4 regions of the Alteromonas sp. ISO5 genome follow, and region 4 is predicted to be linked to each of the others. Evidence: predicted binding sites of a transcription regulator. Region 4 holds the regulator's gene; each other region holds the start of a gene.
What was found. The regulator ArgR, encoded in region 4, controls arginine synthesis, uptake and breakdown. The targets are predictions, from matches to a motif close to ANTGAATANNTATTCANT.

Region 1 (7,596 bases), 2.2 Mb from region 4:
CGCTGGCCCGTGTTCTTGAAAAATACCAGCCATTGGCCGAAGTAATTGATGAAACCGACGGTATTGGCCTGGAATTTGGTAACTGGCGGTTTAATTTACGTAAATCCAATACTGAACCAGTGATTCGTCTGAATGTTGAATCAAAAGGTGACATTGCTTTAGTTGAAGAAAAAACCAAAGAACTACTGGATTTAATCAGAGCCGAATAATCCATCCAGAGTGAATAAAGCATGCAATTAAAAACACCAGCTTCGGCTGGTGTTTTTATTTCAAAGGATTAATTTGTTGCGACTTAGCGGCTGAAAATCATCAACGCGTGGGATAACACAACCACCGTGGTTAACTGCATACGCAGTTTCGTGTAGGCAACAACCATTTCTTTTGGCAGGGTCAGTACCTGTTTGTCGTAAAACATCATAAACAGGTAACTTATGCTTAATACGCCTAACACCCAAGGCGCGCCGGTTTGGGTTAAACACAGCCAGCCTACAATGGTCGGCAACATAGCGACATACATTTGATGGGCTGGTTTATTGCTGCTAATGGCATCGTACCAGTGCACGCCACCAAAAAACGACAACAGGACGGCCGAATACTGAGTAAAGTAAAGATAGACCAGGGATTGCGGCAGGATATCAGTGAGTGTTAAAGCATTTAAACCAATAAAAGGCAGCAAACCGGCGTAACCTAATTGTTTTATGAGGGGTTGCATTGTTATGGAAACACCTTACTTATAATAAATGATTAAAATTTATTACGAAAATTTCTAATCTGTGGATTATTAAATCTGTCACAGATTTCCATATACCTAATAAGTTAAAATTGCGCACACAATGGCTGTAAATATAAAGTAAATTCATAAGTTAAATTTACGTTAAGTATCTATTCAGTAATAAAAAAGGCTCGCATCGCGAGCCTTTTTTTGCAAACAATAAATTAACTTTATTTGATTGGCGTATATTTACGCTGAGTGTGACCCGTATATAACTGGCGCGGACGACCGATCTTCTGTGCAGGATCAGACATCATTTCGTGCCAGTGTGAAATCCAGCCAACCGTACGAGACAGGGCAAAGATACAGGTAAACATGTTAGTTGGAATACCGATTGCTTTCAGTACGATACCAGAGTAGAAATCGACGTTCGGGAACAGTTTCTTCTCTGCAAAGTACGGATCTTCAAGCGCAATGCGTTCCAACTCCATCGCTACGTCAAGCAACGGATCCTGAACGTTCAGCTCTTTGAGTACTTCGTGACAGCTTTCTCGCATTACAGTAGCGCGAGGATCGTGGTTTTTGTAAACCCGGTGACCAAAGCCCATTAAACGGAACGGGTCGTTTTTGTCTTTCGCGCGCGCGATAAACTCAGGGATCCGGTCTACTGAGCCGATTTCTTCCAGCATGTTCAGACAAGCTTCGTTAGCACCACCGTGCGCAGGGCCCCATAGAGATGCGACACCGGCGGCAATACAGGCATAAGGATTGGCACCTGAAGAACCTGCTAAACGAACGGTAGAGGTTGAAGCGTTTTGTTCATGGTCAGCATGCAGTGTGAAAATACGATCCATAGCACGTTCAACCGCGGGGCTGATTTTATAATCTTCAGCCGGGACGGAGAACATCATATTCAGGAAGTTAGCCGCGTAGCTCAGGTCGTTACGAGGATAAACAAATGGCTGACCGATGTTGTACTTGTAACACATCGCTACCAGGGTAGGCATTTTAGCGATCAGGCGATGAGCGCAACGTACACGCATATCGAAATTATGCACGTCTAAATCACTGTGATAAAACGAAGACATCGCGCCTACCGTACCGTTAAGCATCGCCATTGGGTGGGCATCGTTACGGAAGCCATGGAAAAACATGTGGATTTGCTCATGAACCATGGTGTGGCGTTTAATAGTGTTTTTGAATTCTTCGTATTCTTCTTTGTTTGGTGCATCACCGTGCAGAAGCATGTGACAAACTTCAAGGTAGTTTGCATCGCGTGCCAGCTCATCAATTGGGAAGCCACGGTGTAACAGAACACCTTTTGCGCCATCAATGAATGTAATGGAAGACTCGCAAGATCCAGTCGCCAGGAAACCAGGGTCATAAGTAAAATAGCCGTGTTGACCAAGGGCACGAATATCAATGACATCTTGTCCTGCTGTACCAGACAAGATAGGAAGCTCTATTTCCTTGTCGCCCGCTTTCAGAATGGCTTTTTGATCTGCCATAAGTTGCTCTCCTCAGAATTTTCTTTATCGGGATGTTACTCAATTTTGAGCAATCCGGTGGGAAAAGTGGCGTATTTGTACTTTATTATGCAGTAACAAGTCAATTTTATTACTTATATTACACATAAATATTCTAGATTGCCTGAGATTATACTGGTTATGTAGTACCCAGGATCAAGCCTTTTTATCCTTTCTACGACCTAAGACTAATGTCCTAATACCACACAAAAAATTGTAATTATAATAGGTCGTGGATATACTCTGGCCTACTTAAATTAACTGAATATTTATTCTGTTAATTAAGTAATAAAATATTCACAAAATGTTAACACCTCATTGGATGAGAAAATTAACTTAGTAACAATCAGAATCACTCTGTCAGGACTCAACACGAGAGTGATTTGTCCCTACGGATAAAACAGGCAAAAATTGTGAAAAAGCAAAGACCAGTAAATTTAGACCTTAACACCATTAAATTTCCTCCCTCTGCTATTTCGTCAATTCTCCACCGCGCTACCGGCGTCGCAATGTTTTTTGCGCTGCTGTTTGTGATCTGGGCATGGGCCGTTTCGGTATCATCTCCAGAAGGCTTCGCCAACGTGCAGGCTTTAATGGACGGATTGATTGGAAAGATCATTGCAATCGGCACAGCTTCTGCGCTGACCTATCACATCCTTGGCGGTATCCGTCACGGCATAATGGATATGGGTCACTGGGAAGAGCTTGAGTCTGGTAACTTAAGCGCGCAAGTTGTTATGGGTTTGTGGGTGGTACTGACAGTAGTTATAGGGGTTGCGTTATGGTAACTAATCAGGCAAGCATCAAGCGTAATGGTGTACAGGATTACGTTTCTTTACGCACAACGGCGGTAATTATCGCAGTCTACACATTCTTCATGGCCGGATTCTTTATCACTACTGAAGAAATCACGTTCGACGTATGGCAGGGCTTATTCTCTGGTATGGCGATGAAAGTATTCACCCTCGCTGCATTGGTTTCCATCATGATCCATGTTCGCATTGGTCTGTGGCAGGTGTTAACCGATTATGTTAAGCCAACCGGTTTGCGCGCTACCATTCAGTACGTACTGAATATTATCGCGTTCGTATACGTGGCCGTTGGTTTGTTTGTTTTGTGGGGAGTGTAAAATGAGTTTACCCGTTCATGAGTTCGACGCTGTCGTAATCGGCGCCGGCGGCGCAGGTATGCGCGCAGCACTGCAAATCTCGCAGTCTGGCAAATCCTGTGCATTATTATCAAAAGTGTTTCCAACCCGTTCGCATACTGTATCTGCCCAGGGAGGGATTACGGTAGCGCTGGGTAATTCCCATGAAGATAACTGGGAATGGCACATGTACGATACGGTGAAAGGTTCTGATTACATTGGTGACCAGGACGCCATCGAATATATGTGTAAAACCGGACCTGAAGCCATCATTGAGATGGAAAATATGGGTCTGCCTTTCTCGCGTTTCGAGAACGGTAAAATTTACCAGCGCCCATTTGGCGGCCAGTCGAAAAACTTCGGTGGTGAGCAGGGCGCAAGAACAGCCGCCGCGGCTGACCGCACCGGTCACGCGTTACTGCATTTGCTGTATCAACAAAACGTCAAAAACAAAACTAAAGTATTCAGCGAATGGTATGCACTGGACCTGGTGAAAAACCAGGATGGTGACGTGGTAGGTTGTACTGCTATCGACATTGAAACCGGTGAAGTAGTTTATTTCAAATCTAAAGCCGTTGTTCTGGCGACTGGTGGTGCAGGTCGTATTTATGCATCTACCACTAACGCACACATTAACACCGGTGACGGTGTGGGCATGGCACTGCGTGCCGGTGTTTGTGTTCAGGACATGGAAATGTGGCAGTTCCACCCAACCGGTATTGCCGGTGCCGGTACCCTGGTAACTGAAGGGTGTCGTGGTGAAGGTGGTTACCTGCTTAACAAAGATGGCGAGCGCTTTATGGAGCGTTATGCACCAAATGCCAAAGATCTGGCTGGTCGTGACGTCGTTGCCCGTTCGATGATGACTGAGATTCGTGAAGGTCGTGGTTGCGATGGTCCGTGGGGCACGCACATCAAACTTAAGCTGGACCACCTGGGTAAAGACGTACTTGAATCACGTCTGCCTGGTATCCTTGAGCTTTCTCGTACTTTTGCTCACGTTGATCCGGTTAAAGAGCCGATTCCGGTTATTCCAACCTGTCACTACATGATGGGCGGTATTCCGACTAACGTTGACGGTCAGTGCTTAACGCTCGACGAAAATGGTAATGATAAAGTCGTTAATGGCCTGTTTGCCTGTGGTGAGATTGCCTGCGTATCAGTACATGGTGCTAACCGCTTAGGTGGTAACTCGTTACTTGACCTGGTGGTATTTGGTCGCGCAACTGGTCTGCACTTAGGTCACAAACTGGACGAAATGACGCCAAGTCGCGAAGCTTCTGAATCTGATCTGGAAACTGCCATGGCGCGTTTCAATCGTTGGGAAGGTTCAGAGAAGGGCAAGGGCGAAGATCCGGTTCAAATCAAGAAAGATTTACAGGAATGTATGCAGCTAAACTTCTCGGTATTCCGTGAAGGCGATGCCATGGCCGAAGGGCTTAACCAGCTTAAAGAAATCCGTGAGCGCCTGAAAGTGGCTCGTCTGGATGACAAGAGCGCCGACTTTAACACCCAGCGTATTGAGTGTTTAGAGTTAGACAACCTGATGGAAACCGCCTATAGCACCGCTGTTGCTGCGAACTTCCGTACCGAGAGTCGTGGTGCACACAGCCGCTTTGACTATCCGGATCGTGATGATCAAAATTGGTTATGTCACAGTGTTTACAACCCGGCAACTGAAGCCATGGTTAAACGTGATGTCAATATGGCGCCTAAGCTTCGCGAAGCCTTCCCGCCAAAAGTACGTTCATACTAAGAGGGGTTAGATCATGCAATTAACTTTTTCGGTATACCGTTATAATCCTGAGGTGGATAATGCACCTCGCATGCAGGATTACACCCTGGACGTTGAAGAAGGCCAGGATATGATGGTGCTGGATGCCCTGATTCTTTTAAAAGAACAGGATCCAACCTTATCGTTCCGCCGTTCTTGTCGTGAAGGCGTTTGTGGCTCTGACGGCATGAACATGAATGGTAAAAACGGACTGGCCTGTATCACACCGTTATCGGCACTGGGTTCTGGTAAAGTGGTTATTCGTCCACTGCCAGGCTTACCGGTTGTACGTGACCTGGTGGTTGATATGACCCAGTTCTATACTCAGTACGAGAAAATCAAGCCGTTCCTGATTAACGACAGCAAACAGCCGCCGGCAAGAGAGCATCTGCAGTCTCCTGAAGAGCGTGCTAAACTGGATGGACTCTATGAGTGTATACTTTGTGCATGCTGTTCAACATCTTGCCCATCTTTCTGGTGGAACCCGGATAAGTTCATCGGACCAGCTGGCTTGTTGCACGCTTATCGATTTTTAATCGATAGCCGCGATACCGCAACAGACGAGCGATTGAACGATCTGGATGATGCATTCAGCGTGTTCAGATGTCACGGCATCATGAACTGTGTAAGTGTATGTCCTAAAGGACTCAACCCTACAAAAGCGATTGGACATATTAAGTCCATGCTTTTACAACGGGCTGTTTAGCAATTAACTTGATTACTGTTTTGAGTAACAAGTGAGAAATGCATAAATGGCCATCCTTACGGGGTGGCTATTTTTTTGTAAATGTGGTCGGGTAAGACGTCCGACCTGATAGTTTTATTGACAACCTAGCAAGGCACAATAATGCAAGAAAGCGTGATGAAAGCGTGGTGGGACTCATCGCACATGGCTGGAGCCAATGCTGCCTATGTGGAAGCATTGTACGAAGCCTACCTTGACGACCCGCAGAGTGTCTCTGATTCCTGGCGTGATACCTTTGACGCTTTACCCAAAGTGGATGGTGTGGAATTAGAAAGTAACCATAGCCTTATCAAAGACCAGTTCCGTAAACTGGCGTCTCTGGGACCACTGGCCCGTTGTAGCAGTGGGTCTGCTACCACAACGAGCAGCAATCAGTCGGATCAGAAACAGGTTAAGGTGTTACAGTTAATCAATGCCTACCGATTCCGTGGGCACCAGCATGCCAACCTCGATCCGCTGGGATTGTGGAAACAGGAACGGGTCAGAGACCTGGAGTTGTCGCATCACAATCTATCCGAGACGGATTTTGACACGGTTTTCAACGTTGGCTCATACGCCATCGGCAAGGAAACCATGCCATTAGGCGAGCTGTTTAAATCACTGAACAGAACCTATTGCAGCTCTATCGGTGCAGAATACATGCACATTACCGATACGGAGCAAAAACGCTGGTTACAACAACGTATCGAGTCGGTTGAAGCACGTCCTCAAATGGAGCGTGATACCAAGGTCAGTATCCTTAAGGGCCTGGTTGCCGCTGACGGTATGGAAAAATACCTGGGCTCAAAATTCCCGGGTGCCAAACGCTTCTCACTGGAAGGTGGCGATGCGCTGATACCAATGCTGAAAGGGCTGATTACAGAAGCCGGCACACAAGGCACTAAAGAAGTTGTCGTGGGTATGGCTCACCGTGGTCGTCTTAACGTGCTGGTTAATGTGCTGGGTAAGAACCCGTCGGTACTGTTCGATGAGTTTGCCGGTAAGCACGACCAAACTCTGGGTGCCGGAGACGTAAAGTATCACGCAGGTTATTCGTCTGACTTTGCCACCCCTGGCGGTAACGTTCACCTGGCACTGGCATTTAACCCATCGCATCTGGAAATCGTTAATCCGGTAGTCATGGGCTCGGTTCGCGCCCGTCTTGACCGTCGTGAAAATAGCGCACTGAAAGTATTACCTGTAACTATTCACGGTGACTCGGCCATCGCCGGTCAGGGTGTAGTGCAGGAAACGTTTAATATGTCACAAACCCGCGGGTTTGCAGTAGGTGGTACGGTTCGTATTGTTATCAACAATCAGGTCGGTTTCACCACCTCGAAGATTGAAGATACCCGTTCTACGCAATACTGTACGGATATCGCCAAGATGGTTCAGGCACCTATCTTCCACGTCAACTCAGACGATCCGGAAGCGGTGTTATTTGTAACGAAACTGGCGCTGGACTTCCGTAATAAGTTTAAACGTGACGTGGTTATCGATTTAGTTTGTTACCGCCGTCATGGTCATAACGAATCTGATGAGCCGAATGCCACGCAGCCGGTTATGTATCAGAAAATCAAGAAGCATCCGGTACCTCGTGAACTGTATGCCGAGCAGCTAATCGCTGAAGGTGTGACGTCCAGGCAGGATGTGGACAAAATGGTTGAAGACTACCGAGCCGCTCTGGATCACGGTGCCTGCGTAGTTGAAGAA
Region 2 (7,596 bases), 1.2 Mb from region 4:
CGGTGGAACAGCCTAAAGGCGTTATCGTACAGTATGGCGGTCAGACCCCGCTTAAACTGGCCCGCGCCCTTGAAGCCAATGGTGTACCCATTATCGGTACCTCGCCTGAGGCCATTGATCGGGCGGAAGATCGTGAGCGCTTCCAGCAAATGGTAAATAAACTGGCGCTGAAACAGCCAGCTAACGCAACCGTTAGCAATATGGAACAGGCACTGGAAAAAGCGAAGGAAATTGGTTTCCCGCTGGTGGTTCGTCCTTCTTACGTTCTGGGTGGTCGCGCGATGGAAATCGTGTATGACTTAAAAGACTTGAAACGTTATCTGAATGAAGCGGTAAAGGTATCAAACGACTCACCGGTACTGCTTGACCGTTTCCTTGACGATGCCATCGAAGTGGATATCGATGCCGTGTGTGACGGTACCGATGTAGTGATAGGCGGTATTATGGAGCACATCGAACAAGCAGGTGTTCACTCCGGAGACTCTGCCTGCTCATTGCCTCCGCACTCACTGCCAAAAGATATTCAGGACGTGATGCGAGCCCAGGTGAAAGCCATGGCGCTGGAGCTTGGTGTGGTTGGCCTCATGAACACACAGTTTGCGATAAAAGACGGCGAAGTGTACCTGATTGAGGTTAACCCGCGTGCAGCCCGGACCATTCCATTTGTGTCTAAAGCCACAGGGGTTCCGCTGGCCAAGATAGCAGCTCGGGTAATGGCCGGTAAGTCACTGAAAGAACAGGGCTTCAATGAAGAAGTTATCCCGCCGTTTTACTCAGTGAAAGAAGTGGTTCTGCCATTTGCTAAATTCCAGGGTGTGGATCCACTGTTAGGCCCTGAAATGCGCTCAACCGGTGAGGTCATGGGGGTAGGGGATACCTTTGAAGAAGCGTATGCTAAGGCAAACCTTGGCGCTGGTGCTCCATTACCTGCTTCAGGTAAGGCGCTGTTATCAGTGCGTCAAACCGACAAGCCTAAGCTGGTTGAACTTTCCAAGGCGTTAATCGCGAAGGGCTTTACCATTGAATGTACCAGTGGTACTGCAGAGTCTCTGCGTGCTCAGGGTATTGAAGTATCGGTAGTGAACAAGCTTTCTGAAGGTCGTCCGAATATTGTGGATGCGATTAAGAATGGTGAATATTCTTACATCGTAAACACAACAGAAGGCCGTCAGGCGATTACCGACTCGGTGTATATCCGTCGTGAAGCGCTGGTGAATAAAGTTACCTATACCACGACCATGAATGCTGCATTTGCCACTGTGCAGGCTAAATCAGCTGACGATCGTGGCAAAGTCACTTCGGTTCAGGACTTACACGCCAGAATAAACGGCTAATGACAAAAAGAAGGATTCTGTGTATTCTTCATTAACGCATTAATTCGTTATTAACTATTGAAAAGTGCGCCCACCGGGCGCATTTTTTTGTTTTAGGTAAAACATTTCCAGGTAAGTGAGAATAACAACATGACTCAATATCCTATGACTGCACGTGGTGCTGAGATGCTTCGCGAGGAGTTGAATCAGCTTAAATCGGTAGAGCGTCCAAAAATTATCGCTTCCATTGCGGAAGCCCGTGAACATGGCGACTTAAAAGAAAACGCGGAGTACCATGCTGCCCGTGAACAGCAAAGTTTCTGTGAAGGTCGCATCCAGGACATCGAGGGCAAATTGTCCAATGCACAAATTATTGATGTCACCAAAATGCCTAACAATGGCAAGGTTATTTTTGGTGCCACCGTCACCATTCTTAACGTTGATAACGATAAAGAAACCACCTACCGCATTGTGGGTGACGATGAAGCCGACATTAAACAGAACCTGATTTCTGTTAACTCGCCAATCGCCCGAGGCCTGATTGGTAAAGAGCTCGACGATATGGTGAACATTCAAACGCCGGCTGGTGCGGTTGAATACGAAATCATTGAAGTGGAATATCTTTAATCTTTTCTGAGAGCTGCTTTCGCAGCTCTTTTTCTTGGTAAACGCTTAGTTATACCCCCTGCACTAAATCAATTTATATGAAAGAGACCAAGACCGACGAAATTCAAACCCTCGACTCGAAAGTGGTTTATCAGAACCGCTGGATGACCGTACGCGAAGATGCCATTGGTCGCGACGATGGTTATCGCGGGATTTACGGGGTTGTCGATAAGCCCGATTTTGTGGTGGTCATCGCTATTGATGGTGACGATGTCTATCTTGTTGAGCAGTATCGCTATCCGGTGAAAGGCCGCCATTTGGAATTCCCTCAGGGTGCGAAAGAAGGCGCTGAGGCTTTTGATGCGTTAAGTGTTGCAAAGGCTGAATTAAGGGAAGAGTGCGGTTTACTGGCGGCTGATTGGCAATATGTCGGCGAACAATTCCTTGCCTATGGTATGTGTTCTCAGCGCTATCATATTTTTGTAGCCAGAACCCTCAGCAAAACGGCTCAGGAGCTCGAAGAAGAAGAGCAGGGGCTTACCGTGCATAAGTTGCCTCTGTCTGAAGTAAAAGACCGTATTATCAGCGGTGAGATGATGGACTCAACTAGCTGTAATGCATTCGGACTGGCCACGCTTAAAGGTTATCTTTAATGAGCAACATTGCATCGCTGCAAATTACAGAGGACGACTTATCGGGCGGCGACGTTATTGCTTTACTCGAGGAACACCTGGCAGACATGTATGCCACATCGCCGCCCGAGTGCGTTCATGCTCTGGACGTGAATAAGCTAAAAGCGCCGGATATCACCTTTTTTGCGGCGCGTTCAGGTAATCAACTGCTTGGCTGCATAGCCATAAAGCACCTTAATCCCGTCCAGGCAGAAATAAAATCCATGCGGACACCGTCCGGCGCAAGGCGAGTCGGCGCGGGTAAACGATTATTGGAACATGTTATTCAGTATGGCAGCGATGCTGGCTATCAAACCCTGTGGCTGGAGACGGGCAGTATGGATTTTTTTGCTCCGGCCAGGCAGTTATATCTGCGCTATGGTTTTGAATTTTGTGGGCCATTTGCCGATTATCAGCCCGACCCGCACAGTTGTTTTATGTGCAAAGCCTTATAAACACTGGCAGTCAAGATTGGGCTGAAGCCGCCAGTCATTTTTCCATTAATTCAGATCAAGCAATGTTTTGGTTTGTCTTGTCTTCACCGTTTCACTTCAGCACACTTCTTAACAGGTAATATATTAAAAATTTATACAAGCTATAAATACTGTTTATGACAAGTGCCACCCTTTTAAACTTGTTAATTTAGTGTGATATAGGTATTCACACCATTTATAAGATGCATAAATGAAACTTAATTTTATGCATAAAATAGAATATATATTAATATTTAGTCGTAAAAAATGACTTTTTATGCAATTCAAACGGTTGTTTATATTGTCTTTTACTAACTGCCGTGATACTAATTTGTTTCCAAAATAATGCCCGGGAAAAGCAATGACTACACCAATTTCAGAATTACTCATGGAAGCTGGCAATTTGCTGCTGGTAGGAATGGGCTTTGTTTTTGTGTTTCTGACCATTCTAATTTTCGCGGTAAACGCACTCAAAACTTTTTGTGAACGTTTCCCTGGTCAGGAGCCTCAGGCGCCGGTCAGAACGTCGGGCACGAAAGCCACTTCAACAGCCGCTGCCGATAATAACGTTATCGCCGCCATATCTGCTGCTGTGCATGCGCACAGAAACGCAAAAAATAAATAACACACTTTAGGAGAACACATGTCTAAGCCACTGGCGATTACCGAACTGGTGCTTCGGGATGCGCACCAATCACTGCTAGCCACCAGGATGCGTCTGGACGATATGCTACCCATCGCTGAAAAGCTTGATAATGCTGGTTATTGGTCTATCGAGTCCTGGGGTGGAGCTACCTTCGATTCCTGTATTCGCTACTTAGGCGAAGATCCCTGGGAACGCATCCGCGCGCTAAAGAAAGCCATGCCAAAAACCAAACAGCAGATGTTGCTGCGTGGCCAGAACTTATTGGGCTATCGTCACTACGCTGACGACGTTGTCACCCGTTTTGTTGAGCGTGCCCACGATAATGGTGTAGACGTGTTTCGCATCTTTGATGCAATGAATGATGTGCGTAACCTGGAAACTGCAATTAAAGCGGCAGTCAGTTGTGGTGCACATGCACAGGGGACTATTTCTTATACCGTGAGCCCGGTCCACAACCTTGAGTTGTGGCTGGACATGGCGAAAAAACTCGAAGATATGGGTGTGCACTCTATTTGTATCAAAGACATGGCAGGTCTGCTTAAGCCCTACGAATGTGAAACTTTAATCACTGAGCTTAAGAAAACCGTTGAAGTGCCGATTGCCATGCAGTGTCACGCTACTACAGGTTTAAGCACCGCAACTTATCAAAAAGCCATCGACGCTGGCATTGATATTCTGGATACCGCTATTTCTTCAATGAGTATGACCTACGGGCATTCTGCAACAGAAACGATTGTGTCGATTCTGGAAGGTACCGAGCGCGATACTGGCCTGGATTTGCCTGAGTTGGCGGAAATCGCCGCGTATTTCCGCGATGTACGAAAAAAATATGCCAAGTTTGAAGGTAGCTTAAAAGGTGTGGATGCTCGTATCCTCTTGGCTCAGGTGCCAGGCGGGATGCTTACCAACATGGAAAGCCAGCTCAAAGAGCAGGGCGCAGCTGATAAATTTGACGAAGTGCTGCAGGAAATTCCGCGTGTGCGCGAAGATCTTGGTTTTATCCCATTGGTGACTCCAACCTCTCAAATTGTTGGTACCCAGGCCGTGCTTAATGTACTGACCGGCGAACGCTATAAGAGTATTTCCAAAGAAACGGCAGGGGTGCTGAAAGGCGAATATGGTGCTACTGCTGCGCCGGTAAACAGCGAACTGCAAGCTCGCGTGCTCGATGGTGGCGAAGCTATTACCTGTCGTCCGGCCGATCTCATAGAGCCGGAACTGGAAAAACTTGAAACGGAACTCGATAGTCTGGCCAAAGAAAAATCCATCTCTCTGGCAAAAGACAAAATTGACGACGTACTGACTTATGCCCTGTTTCCGCAAATCGGTCTGAAGTTCCTTGAAAACCGCAATAATCCGGATGCCTTTGAACCGGTGCCCAGCGGCGAAGAAGCGGTAGCTGTTGCGCCGGCAGCCAGTGCTGGAGCCTCAGCATCAGAAGCGGCGGTTTACGATGTACGTGTAGATGGCAAGCTGTATAGCGTTGAAGTCGGTGCTCAAGGCGAGCTGGGTGCAATCACTCCGGCGCCGGCTGCAGCAGCGCCAGCGTCTGCTCCGGCACCGTCGGGCCAGACCATTAATGCACCACTGGCGGGTAACGTCTTTAAAATCCTGGTATCGCCGGGCGATCAGGTTGCCAATGGTGATGTGGTGATCATTCTGGAAGCCATGAAAATGGAAACGGAGATCCGTAGTGCGTTTGACGGCACCGTGTCTTCAATTCAGGTAAAAGATGGCGACAGCGTTTCCAGCGGTCAGCCTCTGATCAGCTTGGGTTAACCTGCTATGGAACAATTAGCCATATTATGGGACAGCACTGCGCTGGCCCATTTTCAATCCGGCCAGTTAATCATGATGGCAGTAGGCGGACTACTGCTGTATCTGGCAATCGTTAAAAAGTTTGAGCCGTTACTGTTATTTCCGATTGGTTTTGGCGCCATACTAACCAACATTCCACTGGCAGGGTTTACTGAGCCTGGCGGGATGTTGTATTACATCTACGAAGTGGGGATCCACTCGGGCGTATTTCCACTGCTTATTTTTATGGGCGTGGGTGCCATGACCGATTTTGGCGCGTTAATCGCTAACCCGCGAATGTTGTTACTCGGCGCGGCTGCCCAGTTCGGGATCTTTGCCACGCTGTTCGGTGCGATTGCACTTAACTTTATTCCGGGTTTCGATTTTACCCTCAAGGACGCTTCGGCAATTGCCATTATAGGTGGTGCTGACGGGCCCACGGCTATTTTCCTGGCTTCCAGGCTGGCGCCCGATTTGCTGGGTGCTATTGCGGTTGCTGCTTATTCGTATATGGCACTTGTACCGATTATTCAGCCGCCTATTATGAAGGCACTTACCACGCCGGAAGAACGCAAAATTGAGATGGCTCAGTTACGTCACGTATCTGCTAAAGAGAAGGTGTTATTTCCTCTGGCAGTGCTGTTCCTGACTATTCTGTTCCTGCCTTCGGCTACGCCATTGGTGGGTATGTTTTGCTTTGGTAACCTGATGAAAGAATGTGGTGTGGTAGACCGTTTGAGCAAAACAGCACAAAATGAGTTAATTAACATTGTCACTATCTTCCTGGGGTTAGCCGTCGGCTCAAAGCTATCAGCGGATAAATTCCTGACTGTTGAAACGCTGGGTATTCTGGCGCTGGGCGCCATTGCGTTTGCGATTGGTACCGCAACAGGTGTCATCATGGCCAAAATAATGAGTAAAGCTAGTGGCGGTACCATTAACCCATTGATTGGTGCTGCAGGGGTATCAGCTGTGCCTATGGCTGCCAGGGTAGTCAACAAGGTTGGTCTTGAAGCAAACCCGCATAACTTCCTGTTAATGCATGCTATGGGGCCAAACGTTGCAGGTGTACTGGGTTCTGCTGTTGCAGCCGGTGTGCTGTTAGCATTGGTGGGTTAATTTATTAATCGGGTTCCCGCATGGTTTGTTGCGGGATAAGCGACTGATAAGACATCACCAGTTTCTTGGTCATTTCATGTTGAGGCCATCGAAAGATGGTCTCTGTTTTACCACTTTCAATAATCTGCCCTTTATCCATCACAATCACCCGGTCGGCGATGTGCCGGACAATCCCCAGGTTGTGCGAAATAAAGATAAACGCCAGGCCCATTTCTTTTTGTAGTTGCAGGATCAGGTTAACGGTCTGGGAACGGATAGTGGGATCCAACGCGGCAAAAGGTTCATCGGCAATCAGTACCTTTGGGTCGGGCAAGATGGCTTTCGCCAGTGAGACACGCTGTTGCTGGCCGTCAGAAAGCATATGGCGGTAAAAATAGATATGCTCCCGTAGTAACCCTACTTTTACCAATGTATCGCCTATGAGGGCTATACGCTCATCCTCAGCCATGGATGAATTTAACCTCAAGGGTTCATCGAGGATTTGGCCCACAGTGATCCCGGGGTTGATTGATTCACTGTTGTGCTGAAAAATCATCCGGATACCGGTAATGTCGGCTTTTTTGCGGGCAACACGGTGTTTTACTGACCAGTATCTTTCTTCTTGTAACTGGATATGGCCTTCATCGGGCTCCACCGCACCGGCCAGCATTTTTGCCAGTAAGGATTTACCCGAGCGGTTCTGACCTATAATGGCAATGGTTTCGCCTTTGGTCACCTGCATATCTATCGGGCCGAGAGAAAACACCTCAGGTTTTTTCAGCCAGCGCTTTTTGCTGCTGTGGCGAAAAGTTAAGCCGCTGACATTGAGGATTTGCGTCATACTTTCTCCCGGTGAAGTGGGAAGTGACAACTATAGCTATGATCATGAATTTTGCGTACCGCCGGTACATTCACGCAGGCACGCTGGGCGCGGGGGCAACGAGGGCCCAAACGACAGCCGATAGGCAGATGCTGCAGAGTCGGGATCGTGC
Region 3 (7,596 bases), 680 kb from region 4:
GACAACCTTTAGTCAGGTCTAATCGTCGATGGTTTGTTCTTTTAACCAATCGTGCAGTGTTTCCATATCGTGAGGCACCGCCATTTGCAGTTCTTCCAACCAGTCGTGAACGTTTTGCCACCAGGCAGGATGGTCTCCCTGCTGGATTTGGTTAGCAATACGCTGCACCCTGGCCAGGCCAACCGAACTGGCTGCGCCTTTAATTTTATGCGCCTGGGCGCACACTTCAGATTTTTCGTCGGCACTTAAGCTTAACTGCAGGATTTCCATATATTCCGGCATTTTTTCCTGGAACACTTTCACACTGGCGCGTACCATATCCTCGCCAATGGTATCCACCAGCATTTGCAGCAAGTCCAAATCCAGAATATTGGTCAGCAGCTTACTGCTGTCGAGTTTCTTGCGCGGTGGCGCTTCGGGAGCAGGCTGTTCCACTTCAGACTCAGCAAATAGCATGTTGAGCACTTCTACCACCCGGCTCTTCTTAACCGGTTTAGCTATTACGTCATCCATACCGTTTTGCAGATATTCTTCGCGCTTTTTAATCACATTAGCAGTAAGCGCAACAATCGGCGTCTGCATGACCAGATCTTCTTCATGCAGTGTGGCGGCCACGTCAAAGCCGGTCATATCCGGTAATTGGATATCGAGTAAAATAAGGTCGTAGGTGGTTTCCCGGGCTTTGTCTATGGCTTCCTGGCCGGTCATTGCCACATCAACATGCTGGCCTAACTTCTCCAGCAATGCTTTGGCCACCATTACGTTAAGCTCAATGTCTTCGACCAGCAGAATGTTCAGTCCGGTAACCTGTAATTGTGCCACCTGCATGGGACGGTTAGATACCTGCAAAGGCAGCTCTACGATAAAGCGGGTACCCTTGCCCTGCTCGCTTTCAACACGGATATCACCATGCATCAGATCAACCATTTGCTTACAAATCGCCAGGCCGATACCAGTGCCGGTGGCCGATTGATGATCAGGGTGATCGACCTGATAATACATGGCAAAAATCTTGTCGATTTCAGTGTCAGGGATCCCCACGCCAGTATCTTCAATGACGTAAGTGACTAACGAAATATCGCTATTGGGTCGGGTGGCCGAGACAGTTAACGATACATGTCCTTTCTGGGTGAATTTCACCGCATTGAACAGAATGTTCCACAGGATCTGACGTAACCGCGTACCGTCTACTTCCACCTGTTTAGGTAACGGCTCGACGATATTGGTGATCAGCTCCAGCGATTTGTCTTTCGCCAGTAAACGAATAATCGAACTCAACTCTTCGGTGAAGTCGCGCAGGGAGACGGTTTTCAACGATAGTTCCAGCTTGTCGCGGTCGAGCTTATCCAAATCGATAATGTCGTTAAATATGTTGCCAAGGGTAATCGCACTGGCATAAATGGTACTCACCCAGCTCCACTGCTCTTCGTTAAGCTCGGTATCGCGCAACATCCGGCTTAAACCAACAATCCCATTGAGCGGCGTGCGCAGTTCGTGGCTGATGGTGGCAATAAATCGCGTTTTGTCGGTACTGGCTTTGGCCGCAGCACTTTCGGCCTGTTTGCGCTCGGTCATATCACGGCCAAAGGCAAGTAATCCCAGTCGGTTACCTTCGTGATCAAAAAAGGGCACCCGACGCATTTCAAAGAAACGCCGACGGCCATCGGCAAAACGTAACCATAGCTCATCAGTAATGCTGGCATTGGTTTCAAGTACTTCATGATCACTGGCAACGACCTGACGAGCCAGTTCCTCTTCATAAACATCGTGCGGAGTAAGACCAAGCAATTCTCTCTCGGACATGCCAGTCAATTGCTCCGCAACCCGGTTACACCCGGCAAAACGGCCTTCTTCGTTGCGGTAGTAAATCAGGTCGGGGGAGGCATCAATGATGGAGCGTAACAGGGTGGATAAGCGCCGGGCCTGGGCTTCTTTCTCCGACTTATCCTGAATTTCTTTTTCCAGCTCTTTAAACACCGTTTCCCGTTCTTCCTGAGCGTGTTTACGCTGTTCTATTTCATGGTTTAGCTGACGAATATTGTTTTGCAACTCACGGTTCAGAAACACATCTTCTTCACGCAGGTGTTCCAACTGGCTGACCACTTCTTTTAAATTCGTTCGCGAATGTTCCAGTTGCTTTACCAGTTCACTGAAAAAATACAACACCCAGGGCGCCGACAGCATGGTAAGTATAACGGCGCTGATAAAGTCATCTGGCTGCACGTCACTCCCCAGGCTCACGCGGATGACATAAGAACCGCCCACCGTAAACGCCAGCGTTAATACGACAAACAATACACTTAGCTTGATAGTGCCAAAGCGCTCTACAAACTGCGCAAAACGTATCGCCCAGGAATCATTCGGAGTTTCTTGATACATAGCTGAAATACTTCGTTGTTTAGTGCCGCTATCCTAGCAGGTCTTAGCGACATTCGCATAGATTACTGCGCAGCTAAAAGTGGATACAATGGCCCTGTATTAACCGTTAACCTTTATTCCCTTGCAATAATTGTCTACGCAGCACTGGGCTTTTGCAGTAATTATTGGTTTAATGGAATCCTAGCCTGCCTTTATAATAGGTTCAATCCAACCGCACAGCGGACATCTCCTGGTGAGACTGATGCGGTGGCCTTGTTCACTGCTGTCTATGAAGCAGCCGGATTAGTTTAAAATAAACATTCAGCGCCGCTTGCTGAAACTGGGTAAATACCCAAATATTACGACTTTTTATGCAACTTAAGTTGTAGACATAAAAGCCGGATAATGTTTTTTTAGCTTCAACTGAGTATTTTTTTTCGATTTTTTTTGCGCCTAAAAATAGAGTCAACAAGCTGATAAATATACAAAAAAAAGATTGTATACGATTTCACAAAACCCGACTCACACATTCCGATTGATTTTAGGAATCAATATCGGTATTTTGTACGGCCCGCTTGGCAATAGTGCATAAAAATGCGGTACATGACTGGTATCCACTAATAATAATTAACGACAAACCGGCGCAGACTGATTTTTCTATATTTTTCAGTTTATTACGCGTTGTTACGCCGTTGCAAAGCCACTTCTGGCCAAAAATGCAGCGCATACCTTGCCCAGTCTAAGGTTTAAGGAGTTAAGAGAATGAGTTTATATAATCCCAACGATTCACGGGATAACTGTGGATTTGGTTTGATTGCCCACATAGAAGGTGAGGCCAGCCATAAGCTGGTGACTACCGCTATTGAAGGGCTTGACCGCATGCAACACCGTGGCGGCATTGCCGCAGACGGCAAAACCGGTGACGGTTGCGGTCTGCTATTACAAAAGCCCGATGCCTTCTTCCGCATGATAGCAGAGCAGCATGGCTGGAAGCTCAGCAAAAAATATGCTGTGGGTATGATTTTCCTTAATCAGGACGAAACACTGGCGCAAGCTGCGCGGGAAGTCGTGAATGAAGAGCTGCAAAAAGAAACCCTGGGGGTTGTAGGCTGGCGTGAAGTGCCCGTTAATCACGACGTACTGGGTGAACTGGCGTTAACCGGTGTGCCACAAATTGAACAGGTATTTGTTAACGCGCCGGCTGGTTGGCGTAAACGCGATCTTGAACGCCGTTTATTTATGGTGCGTCGCCGGGTAGAAAAACGCCTCGAGCAGGATCCTGACTTTTACGTTGCCTGCCTGTCTGGCCTGGTAACCATTTATAAAGGTTTGGTAATGCCAAAAGACTTACCTGCCTTCTATAAAGATCTGGCCGATGAAGAACTGAAAAGCAGCATCTGTGTATTCCACCAGCGCTTCTCTACCAACACCCTGCCTAAATGGCCGCTGGCACAGCCTTTCCGCTATCTGGCACACAACGGTGAAATTAATACCATTAAAGGTAACCGCGATTGGGCAATGGCCCGTACCGGTAAATTTGCCACGCCACTGATCCCGGACCTGAAAGACGCAGCACCTTTTGTTAATACCGAAGGGTCTGACTCATCGTCACTGGATAATATGCTGGAGCTGTTCCTCGCCGGTGGCATGGACTTGTTCCGCGCCATGCGTTTGTTAGTGCCGCCAGCGTATCAGAACAATGACACCATGGATCCTAAACTACGTGCATTCTACGAGTTTAACTCCATGCACATGGAGCCCTGGGATGGCCCGGCCGGTATCGTAATGACCAATGGTCGTCACGTAGCCTGTAACCTCGACCGGAACGGTCTGCGCCCGGCGCGTTATGTACTGACCAAAAACGGCTTTATTACCCTGGCCTCTGAAATTGGTATCTGGGATTACGAACCTGAAGACGTAGTAGAAAAAGGCCGTGTTGGTCCGGGCGAAATGCTCGCAGTAGATACCTATAACGGTAAAATCTGGCGCTCTACGGAAATTGATGACGAGTTGAAAGACCGTCACCCCTATCATGAGTGGATTGAGAAAAATATCCGTTCATTAACGCCGATTGAAAATATGGATGCCTCGCTGATTGGTCAGCGAGTATTCAATGACGACACCATGGCGGTGTATCACAAGCTGTTTAACTACAGTTATGAAGAAATCCATCAAGTCATTAAGGTACTGGGTAAAGACGGTCAGGAAGCCGTTGGCTCAATGGGTGATGACACACCGATGGCGGTTTTATCTTCCAGGCACCGTACCCTGTACGATTATTTCCGTCAGCAGTTTGCACAGGTAACCAACCCGCCAATCGATCCGCTGCGGGAAAACCACGTGATGTCACTGGCCACCTGTATTGGCCGTGAGCAAAACGTATTCAGTGAAACCAGTGGTTATGCTGATCGCGTGTTATTTAAATCTCCCATACTGATGTACACCGATTTAAAGCAATTACGCGAATTCAATCCTGACCATTATTATTCAGAAGTTATCGATCTGCAGTATTCACAGGATGAAGGTCTGAAGAAAGCCATTGAGCGTGTGTGTCACGAGGTAGAGTACCTGGTGAAACAAAAACGCGCGGCCTTTGTGGTGCTTTCAGACCGTAACATCAAGCCGAACAAACTGTCGATTCCTGCCGCGATGGCCGTCGGTGCTGTACACCGCCGCTTAGTGGATCAACAATTACGTTGCGACGCCAACATCGTAGTAGAAACGGCTTCTGCCCGTGACCCACACCACTTCGCCGTGCTGATTGGCTTAGGTGCTACCGCGGTTTATCCGTTCCTGGCCTATGAAACTATCGAGCAGCTGTGTGAAAAGGGCGAGCTGGATATTACCCCCATGCAAGCGGTATTGAATTACCGTAAAGGGATTAATAAGGGCCTGTATAAAATCATGTCGAAAATGGGCATCAGCACGGTTGCCAGTTACCGTAGCTCGAAACTGTTTGAAGCGATTGGTATCAGTAATGATGTAATCCAGATGTGCTTCAAAGGCGTGACCTCCAGAATTGAAGGTGCCTCTTTCGATGACTTCCAGCAGGACGCCATTAATCTGTCGCGGGTTGCCTGGCTGAAACGTAAAAAAATGTCTCATGGTGGCTTACTCAAGTATGTTCATGATGGCGAATACCATGCGTACAACCCGGATGTGGTCAAAACCCTGCAAAAAGCGGTGGTTAGCGGTGACTATGCTGATTATCAGCAGTATGCAGCGCTGGTTAACGACCGGGCACCGTCTCACCTGCGAGACTTAATGAAAGTCCTGCCAGCGGGTGAAGCTGTGGATATCAGCGAAGTGGAATCAGCGGAAAACCTGTTCCCACGTTTTGACACCGCGGCAATGTCCATCGGTGCTCTGAGTCCTGAGGCACACGAGGCGCTGGCGATTGCCATGAACCGTTTAGGTGGCCAGTCAAACTCCGGTGAAGGTGGTGAAGATCCAAAACGCTTCAATACCGAAAAGAACTCTAAAATCAAACAGGTTGCTTCAGGCCGCTTTGGCGTTACACCACATTATCTGGTCAATGCCAATGTTATCCAAATCAAGGTTGCACAGGGAGCTAAACCTGGTGAAGGTGGTCAGTTACCTGGCGACAAAGTCAATAAGTATATCGCGCAGCTGCGTTTCTCGGTGCCAGGCGTAACCCTGATTTCACCACCACCGCACCATGATATTTACTCTATTGAAGATTTAGCTCAGTTAATCTTCGATCTGAAGCAAGTGAACCCAACCGCGCTTATTTCAGTGAAACTGGTTTCTGAGCCAGGTGTAGGCACCATCGCAACCGGCGTTGCTAAAGCCTATGCCGACCTCATTACCATTTCTGGCTACGACGGCGGTACGGGTGCCAGCCCGTTAACGTCAGTGAAATACGCGGGTAGTCCGTTCGAACTGGGTCTGTCTGAAACACAGCAGGCTCTGGTTGAGAATGGTCTGCGTCATAAAGTACGGGTACAAACCGATGGCGGCCTGAAAACCGGATTGGACGTAATCAAAGCCGCTATTCTAGGTGCTGAGAGCTTTGGTTTTGGTACCGGCCCAATGGTTGCGTTAGGTTGTAAGTACCTGCGGATTTGTCACCTGAATAACTGTGCAACCGGTGTTGCCACCCAGGACGATAAACTGCGCAGCGACCATTTTATTGGCCTGCCAGAAATGGTCATGAACTACTTTAAGTTTGTGGCACAGGAAGTTCGTGAAATCATGGCTTCCATGGGCGTACGTAAGTTCGACGAGCTGATCGGGCGCACCGAATTACTGGAGTTACTTGACGGTTATACCGCTAAGCAAAACCGACTGGATCTGTCCCCCATACTGGCCAAGCCGGTTGCCGGTGAGCACACTCGTCTGTTCTGCTCTGAAACGACCAACGCGCCGCTCGACAAAGGTGTCCTTAACGCGAAGATGCTTAAGGATGCTAAAGAGGCCGTCGTTAAAGGTTGTGGTATTAACTTAAGTTACCCAATTCGCAATACCGATCGCTCAGTAGGTGCTTTACTGTCTGGTGAAATCGCCAAACATTACGGCAACCACGATATGGAAGAAATGCCAATCACCGTGACCTTCAAAGGGACGGCGGGGCAGAGCTTCGGTGTCTGGAATGCCGGTGGCCTGAACATGTACATCGAAGGCGACGCCAACGATTACGTCGGTAAAGGCATGACCGGCGGTAAGCTGGTTATCTATCCGCCGCGCAAAGGCGAATTCAATGCCCATGAAAGTGCCATTATGGGTAACACCTGCCTGTATGGTGCAACCGGTGGTAAGTTGTTTGCTGCTGGCCGTGCCGGTGAACGTTTCGGGGTGCGTAACTCCGGTGCGATTGCCGTAGTGGAAGGTGTTGGCGACAACGGTTGTGAATACATGACCGGTGGTATTGTGGCGGTACTGGGTCCGGTAGGCATTAACTTTGGTGCCGGCATGACAGGTGGTTTCGCTTATCTTTATGATGAGCAAGGCGATCTGAACAACCGTGTTAACCAGGAGTTGGTTGAAGTACTGGATATCGATGATAAAGTCATTCTTGCCGAACATTTACGCGGCCTGATCAACCAGCACTACGAAGAAACCGGCAGCCAGTTCTCACTAAGTCTGCTGCACGATTTCACCAATACACTGAATCGCTTTAAGCTGGTTAAGCCAAAAACCAGTGATGTGAAAAATCTGTTGGGCCATATTAGTCGTTCCAGCGCGGAACTGCGCATTCAGGCGCAATAGAGGGGTTAG
Region 4 (7,596 bases):
CCATACGAAATCGTAATGGATTCTGATACTTTTGAAGACGCGACTATTTCAGATGTTTACCTGTCACTGGACAGCGGCTTAAACCTGAACAACTTCGCACTGGGTGCCCAAGCTGACGTTGAGCGCATCGAAGTAACGGCTTCACAGATTGCTTCTATTGCATTTGGTCAAAAAGGTCCTTCTGCTAATTTTAGTATTGAAGACCTGCAAACTGCGCCCGCAATTAATCGTGATATCAAAGACCTGGTTCGTACTGATCCACGTGTTTATATCGATGAAACCTATTCTGATGGCATCCAATGTGCCGGTGCATCTCCACGTTTTAATAGCTTAACGCTGGATGGTATGCGCTTAAACGATAACTTCGGTCTGAACTCTAACGGTTATCCAACTGAAAACATGCCGTTTTCATACGATGCCATTGAGCAGGTAGCTGTTGAGTTAGCGCCGTTCGATGTTGAGTACGGTGGTTTTACCGCGTGTAACATCAACGCCGTAACCAAGTCTGGTACCAACGAAGTTCACGGTTCTGCATTCTACGACTTTACGTCTGATTCACTCCGTGGCGACTCAATTGAAGGTCGTGATATCGACAATGGTAACTACACTGAAAAACGTTATGGTTTCACTGTTGGTTTACCAATCATCAGTGACAAACTGTTCATATTTGGTGCTTACGAGAAGAAAGAAGGGATCCGTTTGCATGACTATTCGGCTTTGTCTGTAGTCTCTGATGCCCAAGTAGAACAAATTCGTACTATTTCACAAGAAATCTATGGTTATGATCCTGGTGGTTTTAAAGCATCCTCACCAATAGAAGATGAAAAACTGTTGATTAAATTGGACTGGAACATAAACCAGGATCACCGTGCATCTTTTACCTATAACTGGAATGACGGTTTCAACATCTCTGAGTCTGACGGCGGCAGCGATGAGTTAGTATTCGACGGTCACTATTATGAGCGCGGTGCTGAAATCGAAACCTTCACTGGTTCATTGTACTCAGACTGGACTGCAGATTTCTCAACTGAAATTCGTATTGGCCACACCAAGTTAGACAATCGTCAGAACTCGGTAGATGCCGCGACTGGTTTTGGTGAAGTTCAAATCGACACCGGTGAAGCCACAGTTTACTTAGGTCCTGATGACTCGCGTCAGTCGAATCAGCTAAATTGGGAAAACACCACATTTAAAATTGCTGGTACCTACTTGCTCGGCGATCACACCATCACAGCTGGTGTAGAATATGAAGAGTTAGATGCCTTCAACCTGTTCCAGCAGCACTCAATCGGTGAGTACCGATTTAACTCAATTGCTGACTATGAAGCTGGTTTAGCGAATCGTATTTACTATAACGGTTCAGCAGGTACTAACGATCCAAACGACGCAGCGGCAAGTTTTGGTTTCGAAACTACTACGTTTTATATTCAGGATGACTGGTACGTTAACGATGATCTGACCTTACTGCTAGGTGTTCGTTATGACCGTTGGTCTTCTAGCGATACGCCGCGTTACAACTCAGCATTTGAAGATGCATTCGGTTTTGATAACACAGCTAATTTAGATGGTATCGACTTGGTTCAGCCTCGTGTTGGCTTTAACTATGTACTGACTGACGACATGGAACTGCACGGTGGTTTCGGTCTGTATTCTGGTGGCAGCCCGAACGTGTGGGTGTCTAATGCCTACTCCAATGATGGTGTAACCAATGTGGGTTCTCGTGAATACCACATTCCAGGTTTTGTCGCTGGCGAAACCAGTATTTTCGATCTGCCTCGCGTAGGCGGCGGTGATCCTATTTTTGCTCCACCCCAGGCCCAATATGATTATGTAGAGGACTATCCAACCGAAGGTACAGCTAACTACGTTGTTGCGATTGATCCAGACCTTGATATTCCTACTGAGTGGAAATATGCCTTAGGTTTAACCTACCTGGCACCTGGTGATTACCTGGTACAAGCAGACATTCTTTACACTGACAAGAAAGACGCGATTACCTACATAGAACCCGCTCGTGAGCAAGTCGGTACTGGTCCTGACGGTCGTCCGGTATATGTTGGTTCTAACGATACCTTCCTGTTGACTAACATCGAAGGTGATTCAGGTGACGCGACAACTCTGTCATTTGCAGTATCAAAAGAGTATGACTTCGGTCTGGATGTAAGTTTTGCTTATGCTTACAACGACTCGACTGACGCTAACCCAATGACCAGCTCGGTAGCAAGTTCAAACTACTCTAGCTTCGCAACCTACGATCCAAACAATCCTGCGGTAGCAACGTCTAACTACAACATTCCACATCGCTTTACTCTGCGTATTGGTTATGCTCAAGAGTTTATTGATGGATATACTACGCGTATTACCATGTTTGCTCAGGCGAATGAAGGTCGTGGTATGAGTTATACTTATGATAGCGTTCAACGTTTTGATGACGATGGTGACGACTATTATACAAACGCAATTGACAACTATTACGGTGATGACACAGGTGGCTGGCGCCAGTTGATTTACGTACCAACTGTAGATGATCCAAATGTTGTCTATGGTCCTGATTTTGACTTGGATGCCTTTAATGCATTCATCTCATCTGAAGGCTTAGATCGCGGTAAAATCATGGGCCGTAACAGCGTAAATGGTGACTGGTGGACTAAGGTTGACCTGCGTATCAGCCAAGAGCTACCAGCGTTTACCGCTGATCACTCTGCTGAAGCGTTCTTTGTTATTGAGAACTTTACTAACCTGTTAAACGATGACTGGGGCGTACTGAAACAAGGTAACTTCGTGTCTGAGTCAGTAGTTGGTGCAAGTGTTAATGACCAAGGCCAGTACGTGTACGAGACGTTCTCTACTCCACGTCAGCGCGACAGCGTACAAAACAACGCATCGCTTTGGGAAATCCGTGTAGGTGTCAACTACCGCTTCTAAGCTAACCCGTTAGATATTTATTTAAAAAACCCCGCGAAGCGGGGTTTTTTGTTTTTTGAAATTCAGTAGTCTCCAGGAAGACATGTATAAAGCTGAGATTTTCTGATTAATGGACTGCTTTTAGGGCAAAAAATACCGGCGTGCAGCCGGCACCTTCTAAACAGATGTTGGGCAGCAAGCCCTAAACATTATCGAATAAATCCTCTACCCGCTGGCGCAGGTTTTCAATTTTACTGACATCGGCCGGCGCAATAAAAATGGTGTCATCACCGGCAATAGTGCCAAGCACGCCATCTTTTTTACTGAGCGAGTCCAGCAGACGGGCAATGAGCTGTGCGGCTCCCGGACTGGTGCGAATAATTACCATCACATTATTATGCACAATATCCAGCACCAGTTGTTTAAGCGGACTTTTAGCTGTTGGCATGCCCAGTTCCGGCGGCAGGCAGTAAACCATATCGCCGCGTGCATTGCGGGTGCGAACCGCGCCAAACTTACTCAGCATGCGTGAAATTTTACTTTGACTAATATTGTTAAAGCCCTGGCTTTTCAGCCCTTCAACAATTTCTCCCTGGGAGCCGTAACTTTCAGCTTTAAGAATGTCTTTGAATGCCCGGATGAGCTCTTCCTGCTTCTGATTTGCCATTTAGTTCCTGACGTTTATTCGTAATAGTATGTTATTGGCGGCGTGGGTTAAGTTTTAATCGCTAATCGATTCGGCTAACCTGCCGGCTTGGTGTATACTCTATCCCGCGAAAGGTTCAGGGCCGGGATAACTCCCATACCCTAACGGTTTTAAAAACCAGTTATTGTGCCCTAATTTGCATGAAAAAGCAACATTAATGCATAACTATGCACTTATATTGAATATAACCCGATAAATCGCCCATTCACCTGTCCTACGACTAATAGGTGATTGAGTTTAAGGCTGACATCCTTTAATGTGTTCGGCCGTTATTAAACGTGATTCTTTCCATGAGGAGAAATGGTATGAAAGTAGCCGTGTTAGGTGCTGCCGGTGGTATTGGTCAGGCGCTGTCACTGTTGTTAAAAACACAACTGCCAGCAGGTTCTGAGTTAGCTTTGTATGACGTTGCACCTGTTGTTCCTGGTGTAGCGGTAGATTTAAGCCACATCCCCACTGCAGTGAAAGTTACCGGTCACGGTAAAGATGACCTGGCAGAAGCTTTAACGGGTTGTGACGTAGTTTTAATTCCAGCGGGTGTACCTCGTAAGCCTGGTATGGATCGTTCCGACCTGTTCAATATCAACGCGGGTATCGTTAAGAATCTGGTTGAAGGCATTGCTGATAACTGTCCTTCTGCTTGTACTTGTATTATCACAAACCCGGTAAACACCACTGTTGCTATCGCTGCTGAAACACTGAAAGCAAAAGGCGTTTACGATAAGAACAAACTGTTCGGTGTAACCACTCTGGACGTGATCCGTGCAGAAACCTTTGTTGCAGAACTGAAAGATCTGGATCCGGCGAATACTCACGTACCGGTTATCGGTGGTCACTCAGGCACGACTATTCTGCCTCTGCTGTCTCAGGTTGAAGGCGTAGACTTCTCTGATGACGAAGTGGCTTCGCTGACTACTCGTATCCAGAATGCGGGGACTGAAGTGGTTGAAGCTAAAGCCGGCGGCGGTTCTGCTACACTGTCTATGGGCCAGGCGGCTGCACGTTTCTGTCTGTCTCTGGTTGCCGCTATGCAAGGCGACAACGTGGTTGAGTACACCTATGTACAAACTGACGACAGCGATGACGCTGCGTTCTTCTCTCACCCTGTACGTTTAGGTCCAAACGGTGTTGAAGAAATTCTGTCTTACGGCGAACTGAGTGCCTTCGAACAAAAAGCTAAAGAAGATATGCTGGAAGGCCTGCGTGGCGACATCAAACTGGGTGTTGACTTCGTAAACGGGTAAGTAACGTTAAGTTTATATGTCAAAGCCGCTCATTTGAGCGGCTTTTTTGTTGATGGCATAAAAAAAGCCCGGATACCATTATCCGCGCTTTATTTGTTACGTTACCGTGCGGGTGGATTAACCGGTATTACGCATACCGATAGCAATACCACTGATCGCAACCATCATGGCTTTATCCAGCGTGGCATCATGCTCATCGTCATCTAACTGACGTAAGCGCGAAAGCAGCTCAATTTGCAGAAAATGCAGTGGTTCAAGGTACTGAGCGCGAATATTCATTGACTCTTTACCTTGCGGATCCGCTTCCATGATATCGGACTGGCCGTTAATATCCAGTTGTAGCTTGATGGCTTCCTGTAACTCATTGCGTAGTGCTTCACCGAAGTGTTTCAGCTCATCGGGCACCAAGCGAGCGTCGTATTCCGCGCTGATACGCGGATCCGCTTTTTGGAAAACCATATCCAGCATGGACAAACGCGACTGGAAGAACGGCCAGTTTTCGCGCATTTCCTGTAGCTTCTCGTGATGACCTGCCTGACGGACTGCTTCGATAGCTTTCATGCTGCCTAACCAGGCCGGCAATACCAGACGGGTTTGCGCCCAGGCAAAAATCCACGGAATGGCACGCAGGCTCTCGATACCGCCTGTCGGCTTACGTTTAGCCGGGCGACTCCCAAGCGGCAGTTTACCTAATTCTTGCTCCGGTGTAGCAACCCTGAAATAAGGTACAAATTCTGGGTCCTGACGCACTACGCCACGGTAGAAATCCCGACCTTTGGCGGCCATGGCAGCCATTAGTTCACGCCACTCGTCTTTAGGTGCAGGTGGTGGGAACAACATGGCTTCTATAATAGCACTGGTGTAGATACCCAGGCTGCGCTTAGCCAGTAACGGCATACCAAACTTATAACGGATGGTTTCACCCTGTTCGGTTACCCGGAAACCACCGTCCAGTGAACCCGGTGGTTGAGAATGTATGGCTGCATGCGCGGGCAGTCCGCCGCGGCCAATCGTGCCGCCGCGACCATGGAACAGCGTGAGCTTAACGTCGAATTCCTCAGCCAGCGCAACCAGCGCTTCCTGAGACTCGTATTGTGCCCACCCTGCGGCAATAGCGCCCGCATCTTTGGCTGAGTCAGAATAACCAATCATTACGAACTGCTTACCCTGAATATAACCACGGTACCAATCAATGCTCAGCAGTTTACGCATTACGGTGGGCGAATTATTCAAATCGTCCAGCGTTTCAAATAAGGGGGCTACCGGCATTGGCCAGTCGACGCCCATTTCCTGAAGTAGCAGTTGTACGGCCATTACGTCTGAGGCTTCACTTGCCATAGAAATAATGTAGATACCAAAACCATGGCGGCTGTGATTAGCGATAACCTTACAGGTGTTGAGCACTTCCTGAACCTCTTCCGATGGTTCCCAGCAGCGCGGGAACAAAGGTCGCTTGGAGCTAAGCTCACGCAGCAGGAAGGCTTGTTTGTCGGCCTCACTCCAGTGAGCGTAGTCGCCTAACCCAAGGTAACGGGTAACTTCGCTAAGCACATCAGCGTGACGTTGGGAGTCCTGACGAACGTCCAGACGCAACAGGTGAACGCCAAAACACTTAACACGACGGATAGTGTCGAGCAGCATGCCGTTAGCGGTTACTTCCAGACCCGACTCACACAGTGAGCGGTAGCACATCAGCAGGGGCTCTAACAACTCATCATTAGAGGCAATCCACTCGCTGGAATCATAGGGACGGCCATTGAAGAAATCGTAAATACCGTCGCGGGTATCTGCACAACGCTTCACCAGCGGGCGTAACAGCGCGCGGTAGGGCTCGTATTGTTCACCTACTGCGTTTTTGAGTTCATCGTTGCAGTCATTCATCGACAGCTCAACCTGCAGGCGGTCAAGATCGATAGTCAGCAGTTTAGCGGCACGGCGACGGGCCAGCAGCAAAACTTCTTCGGTCACTTTGGCTGTAACGAACGGGTTACCGTCACGGTCGCCGCCCATCCACGAACTAAAGTGAATAGGAGCCGCGTCTATCGGCAGAGATACGTTGTAATCCTTCTTTAAGCGTTCGTCTAAATCACGCAAGAACTCAGGGACAGCGTCCCACAGTGAGTTTTCGATTACCGAAAATCCCCAGCGTGCTTCGTCCACCGGGGTGGGGCGAACCGATCGAATTTCTTCGGTATGCCAGGCCTGACTAATCAGGTCTGCAATGCGGGTTTCCAGGCGATTTCGCTCGGTATCGCTTAATTGCTCGTGGTGCATGCTTTTTAAGCAGTAAGCTAACTCTTTATGCTTATGTATCAGGGTACGACGGAATACTTCGGTCGGGTGAGCGGTAAGTACCAGATCGATATCCAGTTTAGCCACCGCTTTTTCCACTTCCAGCGCGCTCAGTTCAGCCTTATCGAGGTGTGAAAAGAGTGAATCGATGGATGCGTCAACATCCAGGCCAGCGTTGTATTCCTGTTCGGCGATATTGCCCAGATTAAGAAACTGAGCGAATGCTCTGGCTACTACCAGTAATTCGCTGTCGGACATGGTTTTGAAAGTTTCTTTCAGATTTTTACTGCAATCTGTATCCCCTTTAAACGATGCACGACCGTCAAGGCGAACTTTCTCTATTTTCTCCAACCAGTCATTTCCCAGCTGAGCTTTGATTGTTTGTCCCAGCGTTTTTCCCAAATAGCGAACAGTATCTTTCAACTGCGCGTCATAATGTGATTGCATGGC

Region 1: the regulator ArgR is predicted to act here: its motif matches at 2,499-2,516, upstream of gltA (citrate synthase).
Region 2: the regulator ArgR is predicted to act here: its motif matches at 3,330-3,347, upstream of AC2T0J_RS22520 (OadG family protein).
Region 3: the regulator ArgR is predicted to act here: its motif matches at 2,942-2,959, upstream of gltB (glutamate synthase large subunit).

What each region holds. Positions count from the first base shown of each region.
Region 1 is NZ_CM176572.1:3,962,978-3,970,573, forward strand. It holds gene AC2T0J_RS17785 (phosphohexomutase domain-containing protein) at 1-209, shown strand, start outside; gene AC2T0J_RS17790 (DUF3429 domain-containing protein) at 293-712, opposite strand; gene gltA (citrate synthase) at 943-2,220, opposite strand; gene sdhC (succinate dehydrogenase, cytochrome b556 subunit) at 2,652-3,026, shown strand; gene sdhD (succinate dehydrogenase, hydrophobic membrane anchor protein) at 3,020-3,367, shown strand; gene sdhA (succinate dehydrogenase flavoprotein subunit) at 3,369-5,141, shown strand; gene AC2T0J_RS17815 (succinate dehydrogenase iron-sulfur subunit) at 5,155-5,865, shown strand; gene sucA (2-oxoglutarate dehydrogenase E1 component) at 6,007-7,596, shown strand, end outside.
Region 2 is NZ_CM176572.1:4,962,233-4,969,828, reverse strand. It holds gene carB (carbamoyl-phosphate synthase large subunit) at 1-1,334, shown strand, start outside; gene greA (transcription elongation factor GreA) at 1,464-1,940, shown strand; gene AC2T0J_RS22530 (NUDIX domain-containing protein) at 2,018-2,572, shown strand; gene AC2T0J_RS22525 (GNAT family N-acetyltransferase) at 2,572-3,045, shown strand; gene AC2T0J_RS22520 (OadG family protein) at 3,425-3,688, shown strand; gene oadA (sodium-extruding oxaloacetate decarboxylase subunit alpha) at 3,707-5,488, shown strand; gene AC2T0J_RS22510 (sodium ion-translocating decarboxylase subunit beta) at 5,495-6,625, shown strand; gene AC2T0J_RS22505 (ATP-binding cassette domain-containing protein) at 6,630-7,445, opposite strand; gene AC2T0J_RS22500 (oligopeptide/dipeptide ABC transporter ATP-binding protein) at 7,442-7,596, opposite strand, start outside.
Region 3 is NZ_CM176572.1:254,350-261,945, forward strand. It holds gene arcB (aerobic respiration two-component sensor histidine kinase ArcB) at 19-2,379, opposite strand; gene gltB (glutamate synthase large subunit) at 3,121-7,587, shown strand.
Region 4 is NZ_CM176572.1:936,818-944,413, reverse strand. It holds gene AC2T0J_RS04255 (TonB-dependent receptor) at 1-2,925, shown strand, start outside; gene argR (transcriptional regulator ArgR) at 3,107-3,571, opposite strand; gene mdh (malate dehydrogenase) at 3,916-4,854, shown strand; gene ppc (phosphoenolpyruvate carboxylase) at 4,972-7,593, opposite strand.